Regions from separate parts of the Halomonas sp. hl-4 genome, predicted to be linked through region 3. Evidence: predicted binding sites of a transcription regulator. Region 3 holds the regulator's gene; each other region holds the start of a gene.

The links. Region 3 encodes sigma-54, which starts transcription at its own class of promoters, with help from an activator protein. Its sites were predicted from a motif close to TGGCACNNNNNTTGCTNT; they were not measured.
Region 1: CPH17_RS05925 (sugar phosphorylase) is a predicted target of sigma-54. The motif match lies at 2,520-2,537, and genes of this name have one in related genera.
Region 2: glnA (glutamate--ammonia ligase) is a predicted target of sigma-54. The motif match lies at 4,456-4,473, and genes of this name have one in related genera.

Annotation. Positions count from the first base shown of each region.
Region 1 is NZ_LT907845.1:1,207,881-1,215,209, forward strand. Features, by position in the region: gene ribBA (bifunctional 3,4-dihydroxy-2-butanone-4-phosphate synthase/GTP cyclohydrolase II) at 1-741, opposite strand, end outside; gene ribD (bifunctional diaminohydroxyphosphoribosylaminopyrimidine deaminase/5-amino-6-(5-phosphoribosylamino)uracil reductase RibD) at 784-1,914, opposite strand; gene nrdR (transcriptional regulator NrdR) at 1,950-2,426, opposite strand; gene CPH17_RS05925 (sugar phosphorylase) at 2,570-4,333, shown strand; gene dsbG (thiol:disulfide interchange protein DsbG) at 4,492-5,235, shown strand; gene CPH17_RS05935 (DUF6691 family protein) at 5,248-5,667, opposite strand; gene CPH17_RS05940 (YeeE/YedE family protein) at 5,664-6,125, opposite strand; gene ylqF (ribosome biogenesis GTPase YlqF) at 6,317-7,270, shown strand; gene CPH17_RS05950 (pyridoxal phosphate-dependent aminotransferase) at 7,329-7,329, shown strand, end outside.
Region 2 is NZ_LT907845.1:2,901,919-2,909,247, reverse strand. Features, by position in the region: gene ntrC (nitrogen regulation protein NR(I)) at 1-953, opposite strand, end outside; gene glnL (nitrogen regulation protein NR(II)) at 950-2,008, opposite strand; gene CPH17_RS13805 (DUF4124 domain-containing protein) at 2,214-2,750, opposite strand; gene glnA (glutamate--ammonia ligase) at 2,831-4,237, opposite strand; gene CPH17_RS13795 (hypothetical protein) at 4,783-5,358, shown strand; gene CPH17_RS13790 (acyltransferase family protein) at 5,355-6,389, opposite strand; gene CPH17_RS13785 (alpha/beta hydrolase) at 6,508-7,329, shown strand, end outside.
Region 3 is NZ_LT907845.1:1,015,111-1,022,439, reverse strand. Features, by position in the region: gene pmbA (metalloprotease PmbA) at 1-790, shown strand, start outside; gene CPH17_RS05055 (HPr family phosphocarrier protein) at 808-1,077, opposite strand; gene rapZ (RNase adapter RapZ) at 1,150-2,031, opposite strand; gene CPH17_RS05045 (PTS sugar transporter subunit IIA) at 2,122-2,595, opposite strand; gene hpf (ribosome hibernation-promoting factor, HPF/YfiA family) at 2,600-2,908, opposite strand; gene CPH17_RS05035 (RNA polymerase factor sigma-54) at 2,995-4,410, opposite strand; gene lptB (LPS export ABC transporter ATP-binding protein) at 4,515-5,264, opposite strand; gene lptA (lipopolysaccharide transport periplasmic protein LptA) at 5,275-5,775, opposite strand; gene lptC (LPS export ABC transporter periplasmic protein LptC) at 5,779-6,357, opposite strand; gene CPH17_RS05015 (KdsC family phosphatase) at 6,364-6,900, opposite strand; gene CPH17_RS05010 (KpsF/GutQ family sugar-phosphate isomerase) at 6,921-7,329, opposite strand, start outside.

The DNA.
Region 1 (7,329 bases), 190 kb from region 3:
CCCCTTGACCAGCGCCAGATGATGCGCACCCTGGATACGGTCACGAAACACGTGCAACGTCATCTCGCCCTGGGTGGTCATGATCGGCGAAGTTTCCAGATGATCGACGGTCTGCTCATTGACGATACGGTAATGGATCAGGTCAGCTATGGTGCCCATCTTGATGCCGTGCTCACGGGCGAAAGCTTCAAGCTCGGAGCGACGCGCCATGCTGCCGTCGTCGTTCATGACTTCACAAATCACACCACTCGGCTCACAACCCGCCAGAGCAGCCAAATCACAGGCTGCCTCGGTATGACCAGCACGACGCAGCACGCCGCCCGGCTCGGCCATCAGGGGGAAAATATGCCCCGGTTGGACGATATCCGTGGGTTTGGCATGCGGGGCGACGGCCGCCTGGACAGTGCGCGCGCGGTCAGCCGCTGAAATCCCAGTGGTTACCCCTTCGGTGGCTTCAATGGAAAGGGTGAACTTGGTCCCAAACCCTGAGCCGTTGTCGCGCACCATCAGCGGTAAGTTAAGCTGCTCGCAGCGAGCCCGCGTCATCGGCAGACAAATTAAGCCGCGGGCAAAACGTGCCATAAAGTTGATATGTTCCGCCTGGACTTTTTCGGCGGCCATGATGATATCACCTTCATTTTCGCGATCCTCATCGTCCATGAGAATCACCATTTTGCCCTGGCGAATATCGTCGACCAGTTCGGCAATGGGGGCTAATTCCCCAGAGGAAGCGTGCGCCATGGAATCTCCAAAAGGTTGTCGCAATGGGTGCGATTTCGCGCGTCAGGGTACCTTGGTATCGTCGCTTGCGCCAGTCACTAACGGTGAGGCGATAATCCGCCAATCCCGACCCACTGCCCGAACATCATGAATGGTGAGGCGCTGCTGATCAGCCATCAGGGTAAGTCCTGGCAGAGCAAAAAGCGGTCGAGCTTCTCCCCCTAACAGCGTAGGTGCAATGAATAGCTGCATTTCATCGATCAAGCCCGCGTTGATCATCGCCCCCGCCAGAGTCGCTCCGGTTTCGACCAGCAGCTCATTGACCTCTTCGTTGACCGTCAGCCATTCGAGCAAAGCGGGCAGGTCCACCCGGCCTTGTGGGTCGGCAGGTAAAGTCTGCACCTCTGCGCCTGCTCCAATCAGCCGCTCACGCTTGTCGGCGCCGTGAGACGGCGTGGTCATGATCAGAGTGCGCCCAGGCGCTCGCAAACAGGCAGCAGCAAGCGGCAGCCGCAGCTGGCTATCAACAATGACCCTAAGCGGCTGACGACCAGCCACTTCCTCGGCGTCGTCCAGACCAAGTTGCTCGGCGCGCACGGTCAGCCGCGAGTCGTCCATAATCACCGACTCAACGCCGCTAAGAATCGCACTGGAACGGGCGCGCAGTCGTTGCACCTGAGCACGCGCCTCGGGACCAGTAATCCACTGTGATTCTCCCGACCCCATGGCGGTGCGGCCATCCAAGCTCATCGCCATTTTCATACGCACGAAGGGACGCTTGGACGCCATACGAGCGATAAAACCTGGATTAAGTGCCCGGGCATCCGAGGCTAGCAAACCCACGGACACCTCGATACCCGCCTCTTCCAGCATGCGAATGCCCCGACCGCTAACCTGGGGGTTAGGATCGACCATTGCCACCACCACCCGCGCCACCTGAGCGGCTTGCAGCGCCCGCGCGCAAGGGCCGGTGCGGCCGGTATGCGAACATGGCTCTAGCGTGACATAAACCGTCGCGCCCTGGGCGCGGTCGCCGACGGCGCTTAACGCATTAATCTCGGCATGGGGCTCACCCGCTCGACGGTGAAACCCTTCGCCTATAATCTCACCGTCACGCACGATCACGCAGCCCACGCGTGGATTTGGGTCGGAGGTATACAAACCGCGCGCTGCCAGCACGAGGGCGCGTGACATGTAGCGATGATCCTCGGCACTAAACGACGTCATACTCACGAGGAAGGCCCAGCGTCCGTGGGCTCTTGGGAAAGGCGATCAATTTCAGCGCGGAACTCGTCCAGATCCTGGAATTTACGATATACCGAGGCAAAGCGAATGTAGGCCACTTGATCGAGAGTATTCAGTGCCTGCATGACCGACTCCCCGATCTCGCGAGCGTTAATTTCTCGATCCCCCCGGGCGCGCAGCGTTTGACGAATCCGCTCAACAGCCGACTCAATCGCTTCTGCACTGACCGGCCGCTTTTCGAGCGCCCGCAGCATACCAGCGCGCAACTTGGTTTCGTTGAAGCTCTCGCGAGAACCGTCAGACTTCACCACGCGGGGCATCACCAACTCGGCGGTTTCGTAGGTGGTAAAACGTTCCTGACAGCTTGCGCATTGGCGACGACGACGCACTTGGTCACCGTCGGCCACCAGCCGCGAATCGGTCACGCGAGTATCGTTAGCACCACAAAAGGGGCAATGCATGGCGTTCAACCTATTGTCAGCCCGTGCTACAACGTGGCACGAGAAAGCAAAAATGACCTGTCAATGCGTTCTTAACCCGTCATTGTAACGTTTTGGCACATAAGCTGCACCGTTTGTGGAAGCCTGTTTATTAGGACGCCTTCATGACTGCCTTCGACACTACCGTTCATGCCCACTTGAGCCACCTTTATGGCCCCCGCGCCGCTGAGGTTCAGCGTCGGCTTAATCTGCACTTGACGCACTTTCTCGCTGCCCGCAAAGCGCCGACCGCCACCGGGAAGCGCGCCCAGCATGCACCATCTTGGAGCGAAAAAGACCAGTGGCTGATCGCCTATGGTGACTCAATTGTCGATGACCAAACGCCACCATTAGCGGTGCTTAACGACTTTTTGCAGGCGCGGCTCGGTGAACGTATCAGCGGCGTCCACGTACTGCCGTTTTTCCCGTGGAGCAGCGACGACGGCTTTTCAGTGATTCACTACCGAGAGGTCAACCCAGACCTGGGCGATTGGCAGCATATTCAAACCCTCGCCCGCCACTACGATTTGATGGCCGACTTGGTACTCAATCATGTGTCGCGGGAATCACTGTGGTTTGTCGATTACCTGAGCGGCAGCCTGCCGGGGCGTGATTACTTTATCGAAGTCGACCCGGACACTGATGTGTCGGCCGTGGTGCGCCCACGCAGCAGCCCACTGCTGGTGCCTATCTCCACCCGCCGGGGCACACGCTATCTATGGGCAACGTTTTCTGAAGACCAACTCGACCTGAACTTTGAAAACCCCGATGTGCTGCTGGAATTTGTTGGCATCCTACTGTTTTACCTAGAACAAGGTACCCGCATCGTGCGGCTGGATGCCGTCGCCTTTCTGTGGAAACGATTGGGAACGCCGTGCATTCACTTACCCGAAACCCATACGGTGGTGCGATTGCTGCGCGCCATCGTCGACCATGTTGCCCCGGGCACCTTACTGATCACTGAAACCAACGTGCCTCACCACGAAAACATCAGCTACTTCGGGCTTGACCTCCAGGCCGACGGACCACCCGACGAAGCCCACATGATTTATCAGTTCACCTTGCCGCCGCTACTACTGCACACGCTAACCCGTGGCGAGACCAGCACTCTGCAAGCCTGGCTGGCGAGCCTGCCTCCGCTGCCGGACCACTGTACCTATCTCAACTTTACTGCCAGTCACGACGGCATTGGCGTGCGCCCGCTGGAAGGCCTGCTACCCGATCACGAACGCGATGCCCTGCTTGAACTGATGCATCGCTTCGGTGGCTTTGTCAGCATGCGCAGTAACCCAGACGGCAGCGACACACCCTACGAAATCAACATCACCTGGTTTGAAGCCATGCAAGGCACGCGCAAAGGCCCCGACCCGTGGCAAATCGCGCGCTTTTTGTGCAGTCAGGCGATCATGCTCAGCCTGCAGGGGATTCCCGCCCTGTACATTCACACACTGACCGGCACCCTCAACGACGTCGAGGGGGTTGAACGTAGCGGCCGTCTGCGCTCAATCAATCGTCGCCGCTGGCAGCGCCGCGAACTGGACTTACTCCTCGACAGCACTGCCACACCTACCCACGACGTCTTCAATGCCCTTAGCCGCTTGTTGGAATATCGCCGCCAAGAGCCGTGCTTTCACCCAAATGCCGCACAGCGGGTGCTTGCCTCAGAGCCATCGCTACTGGCCATCGAGCGTGGCCCGCTAGCTAGCGGCCGCCGCCTGTTGGCGCTGTATAACGTCACCGAAGTGCCGCTGTCGTTCGAACAGCTCGGTGATGACGTTCAGTGCGCTTTATCATCAACGTCATGGCAGCCCTTGAGCGGCGAAACCGACTGGCAGCCGACGGACCCACTGCCCCCATATGCTGTGCGCTGGCTGACTAACAATCCTTAATGTTATAAGGATAGAAACTTTAGCAAGAAAAAGATGCCTATTCAGGTCACGCGCGTTACGCTAGGTCCTCGATTTTGCGATGATTAAGGAGCGTTATGCGCGACTGGTTCTCTATGCCCCTTCCGGTGTCACGAAGTTTTACCCTAATAGCCAGCGCGATGCTCGGTATGCTTATGATGCCGACCGCTCAGGCCGACTCGCTTCCCGACCCCATCCAAGCCTTGGCAGATCAAGGCCTTGAGATTCACGGCGAGTTTGACGCCCCCGGCGGAATGCGCGGCTTTGGCGCCAGCCGGCAGGGTCAAGAACTGACCATTTACTTAACGCCCGACGGCGAGCATGCCATCAGCGGCTCGCTGACCGACCAGGACGGCGATAACCAGCTTGAGGAGGCAGCCCTGGATAAGCACGTACGGGCACCCCTCGAAGCAGAAACTTGGCAGCTACTAGAAGACAGCCATTGGATTCAAGATGGCCAGCGCGACGCACCTCGCGTGATTTACACCTTTACAGACCCTAACTGCCCCTATTGCCAAACCTTCTGGGAAGCCGCGCGGCCTTGGGTCGACGCTGGCAAGGTGCAACTGCGCCATATCATGGTGGGTATTTTAGATGCCGACAGCCCCGCCAAAGCGGCTGCGCTACTCGCTGCCGAGGACCCCGCCGAAGCACTCGTCAACCACAAGCAAGGCGAACGCATCAGCGCCAGCGCTCAACCTCGCGATATTGAAGAACAGGTCTACACCAACAATCAGCTGTTCGAAGGCCTGGGGCTCCACGCCACGCCGACCAGCGCCTTCAAGCGCCAGACCGACGAGGGAGTCACTCGGCTGGACCGCGTCGAAGGCATGCCCAACGAGGAACGTTTGGAGGAAATGATGGGTGGCCCAGCGCCGGAGTAAGCGATAGCCTCGTCAGGCGATGCGCCTGGCGATCACCCAGCCCAGCACCATGGTCGCCAGCATCGCCACCAGCGGTAAGGTAGCGCCGCCAAGCGACGCAATGGCCGGCCCCGGGCAATAGCCCGAGAGGCCCCACCCCACGCCGAACAGCGCCGCCCCGCCGAGCAGTCTGGCGTCCAGCGTCTGCTTGCTGGGCAGCTGAAAGCGCCCGTCCAGCATGGGGGCGGGCTGCTTCAGCACAACGCGGTAGCCAATGAAGGTGGTGATGACCGCCCCGCCGAGTACGAACATCAGCGTCGGGTCCCAGTCACCGGCGACATCCAGGAAACCGACCACCCTGGCCGGATCGGTCATGCCCGAGACCGCGAGTCCCAGGCTGAACAGCAGGCCGGCGACATAGCTCGACACCAGGGTCAGAGACTGTTTTTTCATGCCCCACCTCCCAGAACGTGCCGCACGACATAGACGGTCACCAGCGCGGCGACCAGGAACGTGATCGTTGCCGCCAGCGACCGCGGTGAGAGACGCGCCAGCCCGCACACCCCGTGGCCACTGGTGCAGCCGCTGCCGAGCCCGGTGCCCAGCCCGACCAGCAGGCCGGCCACCAGCATCAGCGGCACGCCGCCCAGCGGCTGGCCGATGACCTCGCCGGGATGATTGACGACGTTGCCCCACCCGACGCCAAGCCCCATCAGCAGCAAAGGCCCGCTGATCAGGCCTACCAGAAACGCCACCCGCCAGGCGCTATCGCCCTTTGGCCGCTGGGCGATCAAATTACCCACAATTCCGCTGATCCCGGCGATTCGCCCAAGGCTTGCCATCAGCCAGACCGCCGAGATACCGATCAAGATACCGCCCACAAGCCCCTGCAGGCTCGATGCCAGGTCCATGTTGTACTCCTCTTTGCCATTACCTGTCTTTGCAATTAATGGTCGTGGCGATTGCTTGGCGCCGCCGCCAACATATAATAATTATAAAGTTATACCATATAAGAATATAAGGCCGAGATCACGCCTTAACAACCGTTTATTGACCACCTTCTGTTAAGATGCAGCGCATTTGCTATTTGCAGGAGAAACCCATGCTCGGCTGGTTCCCCGGACACATGAACAAGGCCCGCCGCCAGATCAAGGAGGCGCTGCCGGAAATCGACGTGGTCATCGAAGTGCTCGATGCCCGCCTGCCTTATTCGAGCGCCAACCCCATGCTGGCCGAGCTGACCCGCCACAAGCCGGTGCTCAAGATTCTCTCCCGGGCGGACCTGGCCGACCCGGACCGCACCGACGAGTGGGTGGCATTTTTCGACGCCCAGGACGACATGCGCGCGCTGGCGGTGACCACGACCAATCTCCGCGAGCTTAAAAAAATTCCCAAGCTGTGCCACGAGCTGGCCGGCGCCGTGCGCGCCGACCGAGACGTGCGCGTGATGGTGATGGGCATTCCCAACGTGGGTAAGTCGACGCTGATTAACGGCTTGGCGGGGCGCAAAATCGCCAAAACCGGCAATGAGCCGGCAGTCACCAAGCGTCAGCAAAAGGTGCGCATCGACGGACGCGTGGCGCTGGTCGACACCCCAGGGGTGCTGTGGCCCAAGATTGAAGACCAGGCCAGCGCCTACCGCCTGGCCGCCAGCGGGGCGATTCGCGATACCGCCATCGAGTATACCGACGTGGCTATCATCACCAGCGCCGAACTGGCAAAGCGCTACCCGAACGCGCTGACCGCCCGCTACAAGCTCAAGGCGCTGCCCGCATACGCACCGGTCAGCACCGATGAGATTGATGCCGACGGCCCGCAAAAGCCGGACTTCCTGGCAATTGCCGGTTTTGACGGCCACGCGATCCTCAAGGAAATCGCCGGCAAGCGGGGCGGCCTGCGCCCCGGCGGTGAAGTCGACCTGCACCGCGGCGCCGAGGTCTTGCTGCACGAGCTGCGCGACGGCAAGCTGGGCAGGCTGACGCTGGAAACCCCAGACGATATTCCGCCGCCGCCCGTAAACGATAACGAAGACAGCGCCTTGCATTCCGACGCATAATGGCGCATCGACCGGCGATGCCGCGCGGCCACTGGACACTTTTTGGAAATAACGGCTCA
Region 2 (7,329 bases), 1.9 Mb from region 3:
TCGGCAAGCTTCGGCAAGTGAATGCGGATAACGTTTAGACGGTGGAACAAGTCTTCACGGAAGCGTCCATCTTCTACCAGTAACTCAAGGTTCTGGTGGGTGGCCGCGATAATGCGCACATCGACCTTCGTTGGCGTATGCCCCCCCACCCGGTAAAACTCGCCGTCGGCCAGTACACGCAGCAAACGCGTTTGCGTTTCGGCGGGCATATCGCCAATTTCATCTAAAAACAGCGTGCCACCATTGGCTTGTTCAAAGCGGCCCTGGCGCTGCGACGTCGCACCGGTAAACGCCCCCTTCTCGTGGCCGAACAGCTCCGACTCGATCAAGTCACGCGGAATCGCCGCCATGTTCAGCGCAATAAAAGGCTTGCCTTGGCGGGGGCTGTGCTGGTGTAGCGCCTCGGCAACACGCTCTTTACCGGTGCCTGATTCGCCGTTGATCAGTACGGTAATGTGCGAGTGAGAAAGCCGCCCAATCGCGCGGAACACCTCTTGCATGGCGGGCGCTTCGCCGATAATTTCCGCATTGAGCCCTTCTGGCACGCTGACCGGGCGCTGACGTTCACGGGCATGCGCAATGGCGCGGCGCACCAAAGCCAGGGCCTCATCAACGTCAAATGGCTTGGGCAGATACTCGAATGCACCGCCTTGATAGGAGGCCACTGCGCTATCCAAATCGGAGTGCGCGGTCATCACAATGACCGGTAAATCGGGGTGCGCCTCACGCACACGCCCCATTAAATCCAGGCCATCGATCCCCGGCATGCGAATATCAGTGACGAGTACATCCGGCGGGCTTTCGAGCAAGCGCGAAAGGGCTGTGTCGGCCCGTTCGATACATTCAACCTCAAGATCGGGTTGCGCCAGCGCGCGTTCAAGTACCCAGCGAATCGCGCGATCATCGTCAACAATGACGACCCGCGCAACATCATTACGGGCAGGCTCAGTCATGACGCTTCTCCGGTGGAATTAATAACCAATGGAATCAATAGACGAAATTCGGTGTGTCCGGGGCGTGAGTCGCATTCGATCAGTCCTTGATGTTGGTGCAAAATGGATTGGGCGATTGACAGGCCAAGCCCGCTACCTTCGGCGCGGCCTGACACCATCGGATAAAACAGGGTTTCTTGCAGCGCACTGGGAATGCCGGGGCCGTTATCAATCACGCCTACTTCGCTAACCAGGCGATGTCGTTCGGCTCCCAGGGTGAACTGGCGACGCGCACGGGTGCGCAGCACAAGCGTCGGCTGTTGAGTCTGGGCATCGCTCATCGCCTGCACCGCATTGCGCGCCACGTTCAATACCGCCTGGATCATCTGGGATTCATCACCGGATAAATCCGGCAGGCTGGGGTCGTAATCGCGTTGGATATCAACGTGTGGGTGCTCGGCGATCAACAGCGAACGAACACGTTCCAGTACCTTGTGGATGTTGACCGGCTCGTGCTTGACGATGTAGTTCGGGCCCAGCATGGAATCCACCAGATCCCGCAGCCGGTCGACCTCTTCTACAATGATGTGGGTATATTCGCGCAGCGACGGGTTGTCGAGATCGCGCTCCAGCAACTGCGCCGCCCCGCGAATGCCGCCCAGCGGGTTTTTCACTTCGTGGGCGAGGCCGCGGGCCAGTACCTTGATGGTTTCCTGGCGAGTGGTTAGCGCTTCCTCGCGGGAAATCTGCATCAGCCGATCACGCGGCTCGACCTCTAGCAATAACTCCGTCTCGGAGAGCGGCGTCACCGTATAATCGACGGTCAGCGTCTCACTATTCAGCGGCGTAATGCGCGCCTCGCGCTGGGTAAAGGGATGAAACGCATCCCGGGCCTTGGCCAGCACGTCATCAATGCTTTCATCACCGCCCAGCAGCCCGTCGAGGCTCATGCCTTGCACACGGCTCAGGCTAACCGCCAGCAACGCCTCAGCGGCGGGATTCATCCAGCACACGTTAAGCCGTCCATCCAGCAGTAGCACCGCCGTCGTAAGGTGTTCAAGTAAACGTTGGTGCATGGTGATGTCTTGCAAAGTCGCCTCATCCATTATCTTGGTTCAGCCTTCCGCTGGAAAGATGTAGAGGGAACTGCAAAAAGCGCGCCAAATATGCCTCCGCGCTGATCTGCACGGCACTTGCGCCGCGTAGCGGTGCATGGCGTGCCGTTTTAGCGCAGGTCAGTGCCCTCACCGATTTCTTATGCACCATAATGGCGCATTCGCGCTAATCTGCCACTTCGATTGTCACCGCTGTTGTGCGATGCTGGCGACGCCCTTGGCTATCCAATAGCTCCGCCTGAAGCTGATGCCGACCGGCGGGCAGGTTCGCCAGCCAGAACACATTGCTATGCAGCGCCGACTGGCTAAGCTCGCCATTAACGCGTAGCTGTACCTGATGATCATCGCGAAGCTGAGGCGCAATACTCAACGTCACCGGTGTGTTAGCGTCCACCTCAGCACCCGCGCTAGGCGAGCGAATCTGAAAGCGATCGTAGGGCATAAAGGGCTGACCTGGCGATGTGGCGGCAGGCGGCTTTTCTTGCCTATCCGCGTACTGGCTTGGCAATCCAGGCAGCGGGGCAAGCTCTAGCGCTTCGCCACCGCCACTTGGCGTGTCGGAAAAGGTAACGTTGCCGTTTTCATCCACGGCTCGGTAAACCGTCGACGAGGCTGCCGTGTTCACGGCCACCGCCGCCAACAGCAGAGCAAAGCCAGCTACCCAGTACACCCTAGCCTGCCTCATTAACGCCTTGCGCCACATGCGTCCCCCTAAACAAAAAAACCCCGCCGTGGCGGGGTTTAGGCTTATCAGCACCACATAGGTGAGATTAGCAGCTGTTCTTAGCAGCTATAGTACATATCAAACTCAACCGGGTGCGTGGTCATGCGAATACGCTCCACGTCTTCCATTTTGAGTTCGATGTAGGCATCGATCATTTCGTCGGTGAACACGCCACCTTCGGTCAAGAATGCACGATCGGTGTCCAGCGCTTCCAGCGCCTGATCCAGGCTGCTCGCCACGGTGGGTACCGATTTACCTTCTTCCGGCGGCAGATCGTAGAGATTTTTGTCCATGGCATCGCCAGGGTGGATCTTGTTCTTGATACCGTCGATACCGGCCATCAGCATCGCTGCGAAGGCCAGGTACGGGTTAGCCGTCGGATCAGGGAAGCGCGTTTCAACACGCTTGCCTTTCGGGCTGGCCGTATACGGAATACGAATCGACGCCGAACGGTTACGGGCACTGTAAGCCAACATGACCGGCGCTTCGAAGCCCGGTACCAAACGCTTGTAAGAGTTGGTAGAGGCATTAGTGAAGGCGTTCAGTGCACGGGCGTGCTTGATGATACCGCCAATATAGTACAGCGCCATCTCGGAAAGACCCGCGTACTCATCACCTGCGAACTGGTTGTTACCGTCTTTCCAGAACGACTGGTGAACGTGCATACCAGAGCCGTTATCGCCAACCAGCGGTTTTGGCATGAAGGTAGCGGTTTTGCCGTAGGCGTGCGCCACATTGTGGATCACGTACTTCATTTCCTGCACTTCGTCGGCTTTCTTCACCAGCGTATTAAACTTAACGCCGATTTCGTTCTGACCGGCATTAGATACTTCGTGGTGATGAACTTCTACCGACTGGCCGATGGCCTCCAGGGTATTACACATCGCACCGCGGATATCATGGAAGCTGTCTACCGGCGGAACCGGGAAGTAGCCGCCTTTAACGCGCGGGCGGTGGCCTAAATTGCCGCCTTCTACCTGGCTATCCGTGGCCCATGCACCTTCTTCAGAGGTGATTTTGTACATGGCGCCCTGGATGTCGGATTTCCAGTGAACTTCGTCAAAAATAAAGAACTCAGGCTCCGGACCAAAGAAAGCGGTGTCGCCAAGACCGGTTGACTGTAAGTAAGCCTCAGCACGCTTGGCAATAGAGCGTGGGTCACGATCGTAGCCCTGCATGGTCGCCGGCTCGATGATGTCACAACGTAGCACCAGCGTAGCGTCTTCGGTGAACGGGTCGAGGTAGGCAGTGCCGTCTTCCGGACGCAAAATCATGTCGGATTCGTTAATGCCTTTCCAGCCGTTGATGGAGGAGCCATCAAACATCTGACCGTTCTCGAAAAACTCTTCGTCCACATCGCGGGCAGGCACGGTGACGTGCTGCTCTTTACCGCGGGTGTCGGTGAAACGTAGATCTACCCACTTAACATCATGCTCTTCAATTAGCGCGAGAGTCTTGGCTGACATAGTGTCCTCCGGTATGAGCGTGGCTTAAAGCTAACGACAGTAAGCTACCGATAAATGTTGTTCGACATAACGCGTGCATCATGGCACGCCTGCCTTGCTTGTTCACTCAACGTTTGTTCATTGCATTCAACAGAACGCCTAGCGATAACGAAACCGGCTAATGTTGTAGCACGCCGCAAGGCGCTTTGCCTATGACTTACTTAGCCGCTACAGGTAACAATGCAGATTGCGTGCCACTATTGCACCAATATGGCATAAAAAAACATCAAGTCATTGTTTTAAATGCACTTTAAAAATAAAAACCGTGCCACTTCATGTTGCATCTAGAGCTTGACTACCAATATACGGCTTTATAAGGACAACAAAAGCACCAAGTTTGTGCAAAAACAAGCCCGCTAGCACCAAAAAAGTGCATTGCGTTGTAAGCCCTGAGCACAGCAAACATTATTTGCTTGCGCACCAAACAATAGATACTATATTAAACTTTTAGACACAGTCAGTTACACTAAACAAAAAATAAACACACAAGGCCGGAGGGCACCCCCATGAAGTCGGTATGTTTTATTATCGACACCTGCGTCACCGGTGCCCAATTGCCGCGCCACCTTCATGCCATTTACCATGCAGCCGCCGACCACCCCGCCTATTCGCTGCAGGTAACCAGCCTTAACCATGACAATCGATTATCACTCATCGAGCAACGTTTTGCTGCGCACTGCATCGTCTCGCCGGCCACCACCCTGGGCGCACGGCTTAATCACGCCGCTGCCGCCAGCCAGGCCGAATGGTTGATTTTTGCGCTGCACGCCACCGCACTACCAGCGACCTTATGGCGGGCGCTTTTTCCTATGTTGGATAGCTACGCCGTTGAGGCTGTTGTACTCGGCGCCAGCGAACCCACTTTGCCAGCACGATTACTGCAACGCTTTTTAGCCACCACACTGCAATCGCCCCCTTACATAGCGGTGCGACGTACATGGCTCGAACGTCTGGGAGGTTTCGACCCTGAACTCGACCGTAGCGCCATACACGACTTCTTACAGCGTTTGCATGCCTGCCCGACCCGTATCCATACCTTCACTTCTCAAGCGCCTATCCCCCCAACAGGTCATATTGCCTAGCGCATCGCCACATTCAGCTGTTTGCCGAACATCATCGACCCGATCCTCGACTTGTTGACCACGTTGCTTAATACGATGCACCCCACCATGCTTACCACGGCAAGAATCGCGGCATAGACCACAATTGGCAGCGATAAAGGCGCGATCACTAAATCGGTGACGATGAAAAACATCGGATGCGCCAAGTAAATGCCAAACGAATAAACATTGATTTTGCGCACCCAGTTGGGCGCGGTGTAGCCTTTAAGCCGTCGCGTGGCGCATAGGGTAAACAACACAAAGAACGGAATGATCCACACCTCTTTCGAGGTGAAGTCCGGCAAGTGGGCGAGCGTTGCGATGCACAGTCCGAGCACAAAAATCCCCAGGCAGGCCGGTAGAGCCAGATATTTCATCCATAACGGTCGCTCGGCTTTAATACCGTTTGGCGCCAATGGGTAATACCGAACCAGCACTAGGGCCAGGAAAAACAGATACAGCCAGCCCAGCGGCGCCACCCACAGCAGGTACCCAGGCGGGTCGACGCCATACCAGTAGGCCGTTCCCCAATAGCCCATGCTGATCAAACAGGAAAGCCAGAACCACGGCACCGGATTGACCCGCCAAAGACGCCAACGGGTAAACAGCCAATAGCCGACATAAAACTGCATGGCGATAATCAGGAAGTAGCCGTGCCAGCCCGCGTAAACAAAATACTGGACAGCATTGGCCCAGAAGCTGATCGGATCGCCCTCTCCCCATGCCCGCACCCACTCCGCCGTTGAATAAATAAGTCCATAGACAAAATAAGGCAGCATGATGTACTTAACGCGCTGGCGTATGAACCCTTCGGGCACTTCTTTATCGTAACGAATAGCGAACACAAACACCGATATAAACAAGAAAATCGGCGTCCCCAGCACCAGCGGAATACGCATGAAATCGGTAACGAGATTGTCTACGTAGTTATTCACCTGATCCATCAAGTGGAATAAAAAAACGGCGATACAGCCGTAGGCTCTAAGCCAAAAGATCTCTTCAACTTTTTGCACGAGTCCTCCCGCTAGTGTGTTGTTGCGCTACGCTTTACGCATTAGCGATCTGAACATCTCACGCCGTGGGCTGTCCGACCTCATCGATACTCGATAATTCCCAGCAGACGAGGTGCTCATGAGAAAACGCCCCCCTTGGCGGCTCGGGGCCGTCAGCCTGTTTGGTTTATTCGCGGGCTTATTGGCCACCTGTTCGACCGCCCTCGCTAGCAGTGTTGAACGACACCATTTCGATTCGACCACCTTGGGTAACCCTTACCCCTACACGGTATATTTGCCCGATGGGTACGCTGATGACAGCGATACGGTTTACCCAGTGGTTTACCTTCTACATGGCTCGTTCGGTAACGAGCGCGACTGGGTAGCCAAAGGCAATTTAAAGCAGACCGCCGACCGAATGATCCGCGCCGGGCACATCCTCCCCAGCGTATTCATCATGCCCGGCAGCCGTAGCTGGTGGGTTGATGGCCATAACGAAGCGGCCCGCAGCGCCTTTTTCAATGACCTTATGCCCCACGTAGAAGAACGCTACCGCGTAGGCGATGAACGTGCGATGCGCGGCGTAGCCGGGCTTTCCGCAGGCGGTTTTGGAGCACTTAATTTTGCCCTGGAACGCCCCGACCTGTTCGCTGCGGTGGCCGCGCTAAGCCCCGCCAGCTACGCGCCTTTCCCACCGGCCAACTCCTCGGCCAATCGCCACCCTGCGTTTTTAAACGAACAGGGCGAGTTCGACCGCCAGCTTTGGGAACAGCTAAACTATACCGCACACCTTGAAGATTACCGCATTCAGGTCACGCCGCGCCCCGCTGCCAAGGAAAGCGATGTGCTACCCGTGCCGCTGTATATTAGCGCTGGGCGTAGTGATGTATTTGACGCTGAGCTCCATGCTCGCCAGCTGCGCCAGTCCATGGAGAAAATTCAGCCCAACGACGTACATCTA
Region 3 (7,329 bases):
GCTTTCTTGCATGCTGATTGCCGAAGACGCGCAGGGTATGCAGCGTGACATGGATTACACCTCGGCGCGCGATCCTGATCAGCTATCTGACCCGGCGGCGGTTGGCCGCGAAGCGGCCAGACGAACGCTGCGTCGGCTGGGGGCCAAACGACCACCTACGGGAACTTACCCGGTGCTGTTCGACCCCAGTCTGTCGAGTGGTCTGGTGGGCCATCTAATGGGCGCCCTGGCGGGCGGTGCGCTATACCGTCAGGCGTCTTTTCTGTGCGATCGGCTCAACACGCCTCTTTTCCCCGATTGGTTTAGCCTCGAAGAGCGGCCAATGGAAGTTGGGGCAACAGCTAGCTCTCCGTTTGATGGAGAAGGTGTACAAACGCGCAATAACCGATTTATCGACCAAGGCAAAATTGCGAGCTACATGCTGTCTTCATACAGCGCCCGGCGCTTGGGTATGACCACGACGGGTAACGCTGGCGGCGCACGCAATATGCGCATTACCGCGCCGTTAACTAGCCAGGCATCGCTGTTGGAACAAATGGACACTGGCGTTTGGGTGACCGAGTTAATGGGCCAGGGAATTAACGGCGTGACTGGCGATTACTCACGCGGTGCTGCGGGTTTCTGGGTCGAGAAAGGCGTGATTCAATACCCCATAGAAGAGTTCACTATTGCCGGTAATCTGGAGCGTATGTACGCAAACTTGATCGGCGTGGGTGATGACATTGACCGGCGGGGTAGTATCCATTCCGGCAGTTGGCTGATTGATGGGATGACTATCGCGGGTAGCTAGCTTAGCAAGGCAGGGCTTTACTTGTCCTCGTCAAAACGTGCGTCGAACAGCGCTTGAATCGCATCCAGTGCTTGTTCGGCGTCATTGCCTTCTGCTCTTATGCATAGCTCCGTGCCACAAGGCGCTGCAAGCATCAAGAGGGCCATGATATTGGCGGCATCGGCTTCCTGCTGCTGCTTCAAGACACGTACGTTGGCGTCAAATTGCTGACTGCACTGTACAAGTTTGGTCGCGGCGCGAGCGTGAAGGCCGCGCTGGTTTGTAAGGGTAAGTCTACGTTCGGGCACCCTGATTCCTTTTGGCTGCTAGGGTCGTCGCAATAGATGATGGCCCTTGCTAAACGGCTAGGGCGACTAATGCTAAAGCGGCGCGTTGACCGTGTATTGTAAGCCCAGCTCGCGGTGACGTAACTGTACCTCACCTGCTTGCCCGGCGAGGCGCTGCGCCAGTTGTTCAACCATATACACTGAGCGATGCTGACCCCCGGTACATCCTATCGCGACGGTCATGTAGCTGCGCTGGCTGTTTTGGTACGCCGGAAGCCAGCGTTCAAGCCACGCCTGAATATCGCTGGCCATGTCATCGACCAGGGGATAGTTAGCTAAAAACGCAATTATATCGGCGTCGCGGCCAGTAGACGAGCGCAGAGAGGGATCCCAGTAAGGATTAGGCAGGCAGCGCACGTCGAAAACGATATCGGCATCGAGCGGCACACCGCGCTTATAGCCGAATGACTCAAAGGTCAGCGTTAGCTGATCACGTCGCTGATGCGCTACCTGGTCGGTGATACGACGACGAAGATCGTGTACCGACAGGCGCGATGTATCGATAGTGAGATCGGCGAGGTCACGTATTTCGTGCAGCGTTTGCTCTTCTTGATCAATGGCTTCTTCAAGCGTGAGCGTGCTATTGCGTGTTAAAGGGTGGCGCCTTCGAGTAGCCGAATAGCGCTCCAGCAAAATACGTGCATCGGTGGTCAGATATACAATCTGACACTTGATGGTACGTTGGCGAAGCTCTTCGAGAAGCTTGGGAAGCTTAGCAAGCGCGCCCGGCAGATTGCGCGCATCAATGCTAACCGCCAGATGGGTGCGTTCCCCCTGGTCGCGTAGCTCATCAATCAGCGAGTCCAGTAGCATGGCTGGCAAATTATCAATGGCGTAATAGCCCAAATCTTCCAGCGCCTGTAAGGCAATTGATTTGCCTGACCCGGATCGTCCACTAATAATGACGAGTTGCATGAAGGCTCTCTTGCTTGCGGTCAAGTGACGTGGGTAACCAGCCAGAGTAAGACGTTAACTCAATCTATACCCACCGGACGTGCCAGCGGGTTACTGACTGGCTGCTTGGTCGCGTATCTTGGCGGAGATGAGATCCAGCAGTTCACGTTGACTGCCCGTTTTGCGTAGCTGCTGGCGTGTGTCGGCGTCGTTCATGATGGAAGCGACTTGGCCCAGCAAGGCCAAATGCGTGTCGTCCGCTTCTTCGGGCACAAGTAGGACAAACACCAAATCCACCGGATCGCCGTCAATTGCATCGAAGTCGACCGCTTCATTGAGTTTGAGAAAGCCCGCGATAGGCGATTCACAGTGTGGGCTTCGCGCATGAGGAATCGCCACACCGTTGCCAATTCCCGTGCTGCCCAGGCGTTCACGCCCAATCAAGCGACTGAATACTTCCTGGCTATCGAGGCTTGGGATGTTTTGCGCGATGAAGGTGCTGAAAAACTCCAGCACCCGTTTTTTACTGCCCCCAGGCACATCGTAGAGAACGCGCTCCGGGGGGAGGATAGTGGCCAACGTCATTGAATTAACGCACGCCTGCGCCTTGGGCGCGGGCTTGTGCTTTTTCCTTATGCTTAACGAGTTGCCTATCGATTTTGTCCGCTAGGGCGTCAATGGCGGCGTACATATCATTATCAAGGGCTTCGGCGTGCAAGTCAGCACCTGCTGCGTGCAACGTGCAGGCCGCTTGTTGGCGCTCTTTTTCAACCGAAAGCGTTACCTGCACGGTGGTAATGTTGTCGTAATGGCGCTCGACGCGTTCCAACTTTTCGTTGACATAGTCACGCAAGGCGTCAGTCAGTTCCACATGATGACCGGTGATATTGACTTGCATTGACGTACTCCTTATCCATCGGACTGTTCTTCGATTGTAACCCTTTTTGCCGTTAAGCAAAGCCCTTGTGATGAGTTTCCGTTTATCTAACGCAAACGACGTCGCTCGCTGGATGAGGGAATGCCCATGCCTTCTCGATATTTGGCAACAGTGCGGCGTGCCACGTGGATGCCGACGTCTTCCAGTAGAGTCACTAAACGGCTGTCCGACAGTGGTTTGCCGGAGGGCTCTTCCTGAATTAATTTTTTGAGCCGTGCACGAATCGCCGTACTGGAGTGGCTGTCACCGTCTTGACCGCTTATTTGGCTGGAGAAGAAGTATTTAAGCTCGAAAATACCCCTTGGGGTATGGATGAATTTCTGGGTGGTGACGCGAGAAATCGTCGACTCGTGCATCTCTACCGCATCCGCAATATCCGCCAGAATAAGCGGCTTCATGGCTTCTTCGCCCTGCTCTAAAAAGCCGATTTGGCGAGTGATGATTTCGCGGCCGACACGCAGTAGCGTGTCGTTGCGGCTGGAAAGGCTTTTGATCAGCCAGCGGGCTTCCTGTAAGTGGTCTTTGAGGAATTGGTTATCCTGGCTTTTGTCGGCGCGCTTAATCAGGCTGGCGTAGTCGGGTTGAATCCTGAGCTTAGGCAGCGCCTCTGGATTGAGCTCAAGGTGCCAGCCTTCGTTATCGTGGCGAACCACTAGATCGGGGATCACATAGCTGTCGTCAGTGGCGCTATAAGCGCTGCCAGGGCGCGGGTCAAGGCTGCGGATGAGCTGGACGACCTCGTCTAGCTGCGCATCGTCGAGGCTTAATCGTCGCTTGAGTAGACGTTGATCATTTTTGCCCAAGGCTTCCAGAAACTGGCGCACCAAACGCCGCGCGGGAATCAATAACGGCGTATCGTCGGGTAGCGTGGCGAGCTGAAGCATCAGGCACTCGCGAAGATCACGGGCGAACACGCCGGTGGGCTCAAACTGTTGAAGCCGTAACAAGATGGTTTCAACCTCACGCTGGCTGAGCCCTTCCACGCCTTGGGCGCGCAGCCCTTCGCGGATATCGTTGAGTGGTTGGGTGAGGTAGCCGTTTGTATCGAGAGCATCAATCAGGCTCTCGGCAACCAGCTGTTCGCGGCTGCTTAAGTCGGTCATGGCCAGTTGCCAGAGGAGGTGGCCGTGTAGGCTTTGCCCCGCCGCTTGGCGTTCAAAGTCAGGGCCCTCACCACTCGAGCTGCCGGTACTGCCCGTGTCCTGGTAGGTATCCGACCAGTCACTGTCGACGGAGAGCTCTGTGGGGATGCTGTCTGCCCATTCAGCTTCTTCCGGCTCGCTGGCGGCTTGTTCGCTGAACTCATCCTCCTGCTCAAGCATGGGGTTGGCGTCCAGCGCTTGCTGAATTTCCTGGCGTAAATCGAGCGTTGATAGCTGCAGCAGAGCAATTGCCTGCTGCAGCTGAGGTGTCATGGTGAGCTGGGTGCCAATTCGCAGTTGAAGAGAAGCTTTCATGACCATCAGAGAACCATTCGGTTATCGGAAAGCATCCACCCTAGTGCGAGTTTTGTTTTGGTGCAAGTGCAATAAGCATGCCACCGGCAATAAATATGCCATTGATAGCTTTACAGACGGAAATCAGCGCCTAAGTAAACGTCGCGCACTTCTTGATTGTCAAGAATGGCGTTTGGTGTGCCGCTGGCAATAATGTGGCCATCGCCGACAATGTAGGCGATGTCGCATATATCCAGCGTTTCACGCACGTTGTGGTCGGTGATCAATACGCCAATGCCCCGGTCCTTCAATGCGCGGATGATCGACTTGATATCGCCCACTGAAATAGGGTCTACGCCCGCGAAGGGTTCATCGAGCAGAATAAATGCAGGCTCAGTGGCCAGTGACCTAGCGATTTCGACGCGCCGCCGTTCACCACCCGATAGGCTCATGCCCATATTGTCGCGGATATGGGTGATATGAAAATCCTCTAGCAGTGTTTCCAGACGAGCTTCGCGTCCGGCGCGGTCCAGGTCGCTTCGGGTCTGTAAAATGGCCATGATGTTATCGGCGACGGAAAGCTTGCGGAAAATAGACGCTTCTTGAGGTAAGTAGCCAATGCCTGCCTTGGCGCGCTCGTGCATAGGGGCGCGAGAAAGATCAAGGGTGTCGATGCCGACGCTGCCTGCATCTGCCTTGACCAAGCCGACAATCATATAGAACGAGGTGGTTTTACCCGCGCCGTTGGGGCCAAGCAAGCCCACAATGCTGCCTTGGGAGATGTCCAGGTTAATATCTTTTACGACGCGTCGGCGCTTATAGCTTTTTGCCAAATGGCGGGCGTGTAGCGTTCGAGTTGCGCTTTCGGCGGCAGCTACCATCGGGCTCTCCTTAGTCTTCGGGTTGCAGCGTCATGCGGATGCGTTGCGGCTCTTGGTTCTCAACATCGGAACGTGCTTCGACGACCTCGCGGTCGATGAAATAATCCAAACGTCCGCCGGTGAAGCGGTCGCCTTGTTGAATGATTTCTGCCTGGTCAATCAACTCAACCCGGCGCTCGGCGACGTGATAAATCACGCGCCGGCCCCAGCCTTCTATCGGGCCATCTTGGTCCTCGGGTTGCTGACGTAAATAGGCGCGATCACCCAGTGCCGTCGCCCGCGAGAGCTCGCCTTCTTCGTTACGTTGGATTTCAACTTCATCGCCTCTGATCAGCATATCTCCCTGGCGAACCTCTACGTCGCCGGTGTAAACCGCCGTACCGGCACGTTGGTCAAGGTCAAGCTGATCGGCTTCGACTTCAACCGGTTGCTGTTGCTGGTGATTATCCGCCAGCGCATAAAAAGGGACTAAGCAGGCAGCGGCAACCGCCGTGTAGATAAACGCTTTCATGTTTTATTCCTGTCCAGGTTGCGTCTCTGGGGGGTGGTGGCCTTGAACGTTATCTTCAAGCCTCACCTCATCCTCGTTTAGCCATGCATCCATCCGCTGCGCCGTTGTTCGCTGGGGCGGTTGCTGGAGTAGCACGTGGGTGTCACTCCATGCATGGGCGTTTTTCCCTTCATAGTGCAGGACATCTGTATCGAGTTGCCAGCCCTCTTCGGGTGCTATGAGCTTGGCATTGCCGGAAAGCGTCAGTTCCTGGGAGCGAGTGTTAAGCGTGCCCACCTCTGACGTGGCGTTCCACACGCGTCGCTCGCTGTCATAAAGTGTGGCGTGGGGTGTTTCGGTCTGGGTCGTCGCAGATTGAGGGGTATGTACCAGGCGGGGTGTGGTCAGCCCCTGCTGGATATTACCCTGTTCGTCAAATAGCGTGAGCTCGGCATTGTGTAGGACATGCCCCGGCTCTTCCGCACGCGCATCTGGGTCCTGGGGGACAGTTTGCGGGCCGCCAGGGTCCAGCCATACCAGCATGCCGCCGAGGGCCAGCACAATCAGCGCAAGTCCCACGCGCGTGCGAAGTTGCTTCAACATAGTTCCTCAGCCGTGTAAGTAGGTATCGATGACGGCGCCCCAGTGCCCTTGGGCGTCGAGTAGCGCATCGCAGACTTCACGAACCGCTCCGTGGCCGCCCAGGCGCTCTGTCACCCAGTCAGCATGGGTGTGCATGTAGTCAGGTGCGTTGGGCACCGTGATCCCGACCCCCGCTCGCTTGATGCTTGCCAAATCGGGTAGGTCGTCGCCGCAATACGCTACTTGAGGCAGTTCAAGCCCAAGGCGTTGGCAAAGGTCGCGCAGCACGGTCAATTTATCCTCGCAGCCTTGGTAGACGTGAGGAATGCCCAGCGCAGCGGCGCGTTGACTGACCATGGGTGAGTCACGACCGGTGATCAGGGCGACTGAAATACCCGCGCGTTTAAGTAGTTTGAGCCCATGGCCGTCTTGGGTGTGGAAGGCTTTGATTTCCACGCCATCGGCCTGAAAGTAAAGCCGACCGTCGGTGAGTACGCCATCAACATCAAGGGCAAATAAGCGAATGCGACGCAGTCGGTCGAGTAGGTCAGTGGAAAGGGTCATTGAGCCTCCGGTCGATTCAATTAAATGACGCCGCTGGCGAGCAGGTCATGCATATGTAGAGCGCCTATTGGGCGTTGTTGTTCATCCACCACCGCGAGGGCGGTAATGCGGTTGTCCTCCATGATGCGCACGGCTTCCGCCGCCAGCAGGTCGGGGGATATCCGCTTGCCGGGCCGCGTCATGACGTCATCTACCCGCACTTCACGCAAATCGTGGAAGTTATCCAGCGTGCGGCGTAAATCGCCATCCGTGTAGACGCCGGCTAGTTGGCCGTTGGGGTCCACCACGCAGGTGAAGCCCAAGCCTTGCCGGGTGATTTCCAATAAGGCGTCGCGTAGTGGGCTGCCTAATGCAACCTGCGGTAAACGTTCACCCTGATGCATAAGGTCGCGAACGCGCAGCAACAGGCGTCGGCCGAGGCTGCCGCCA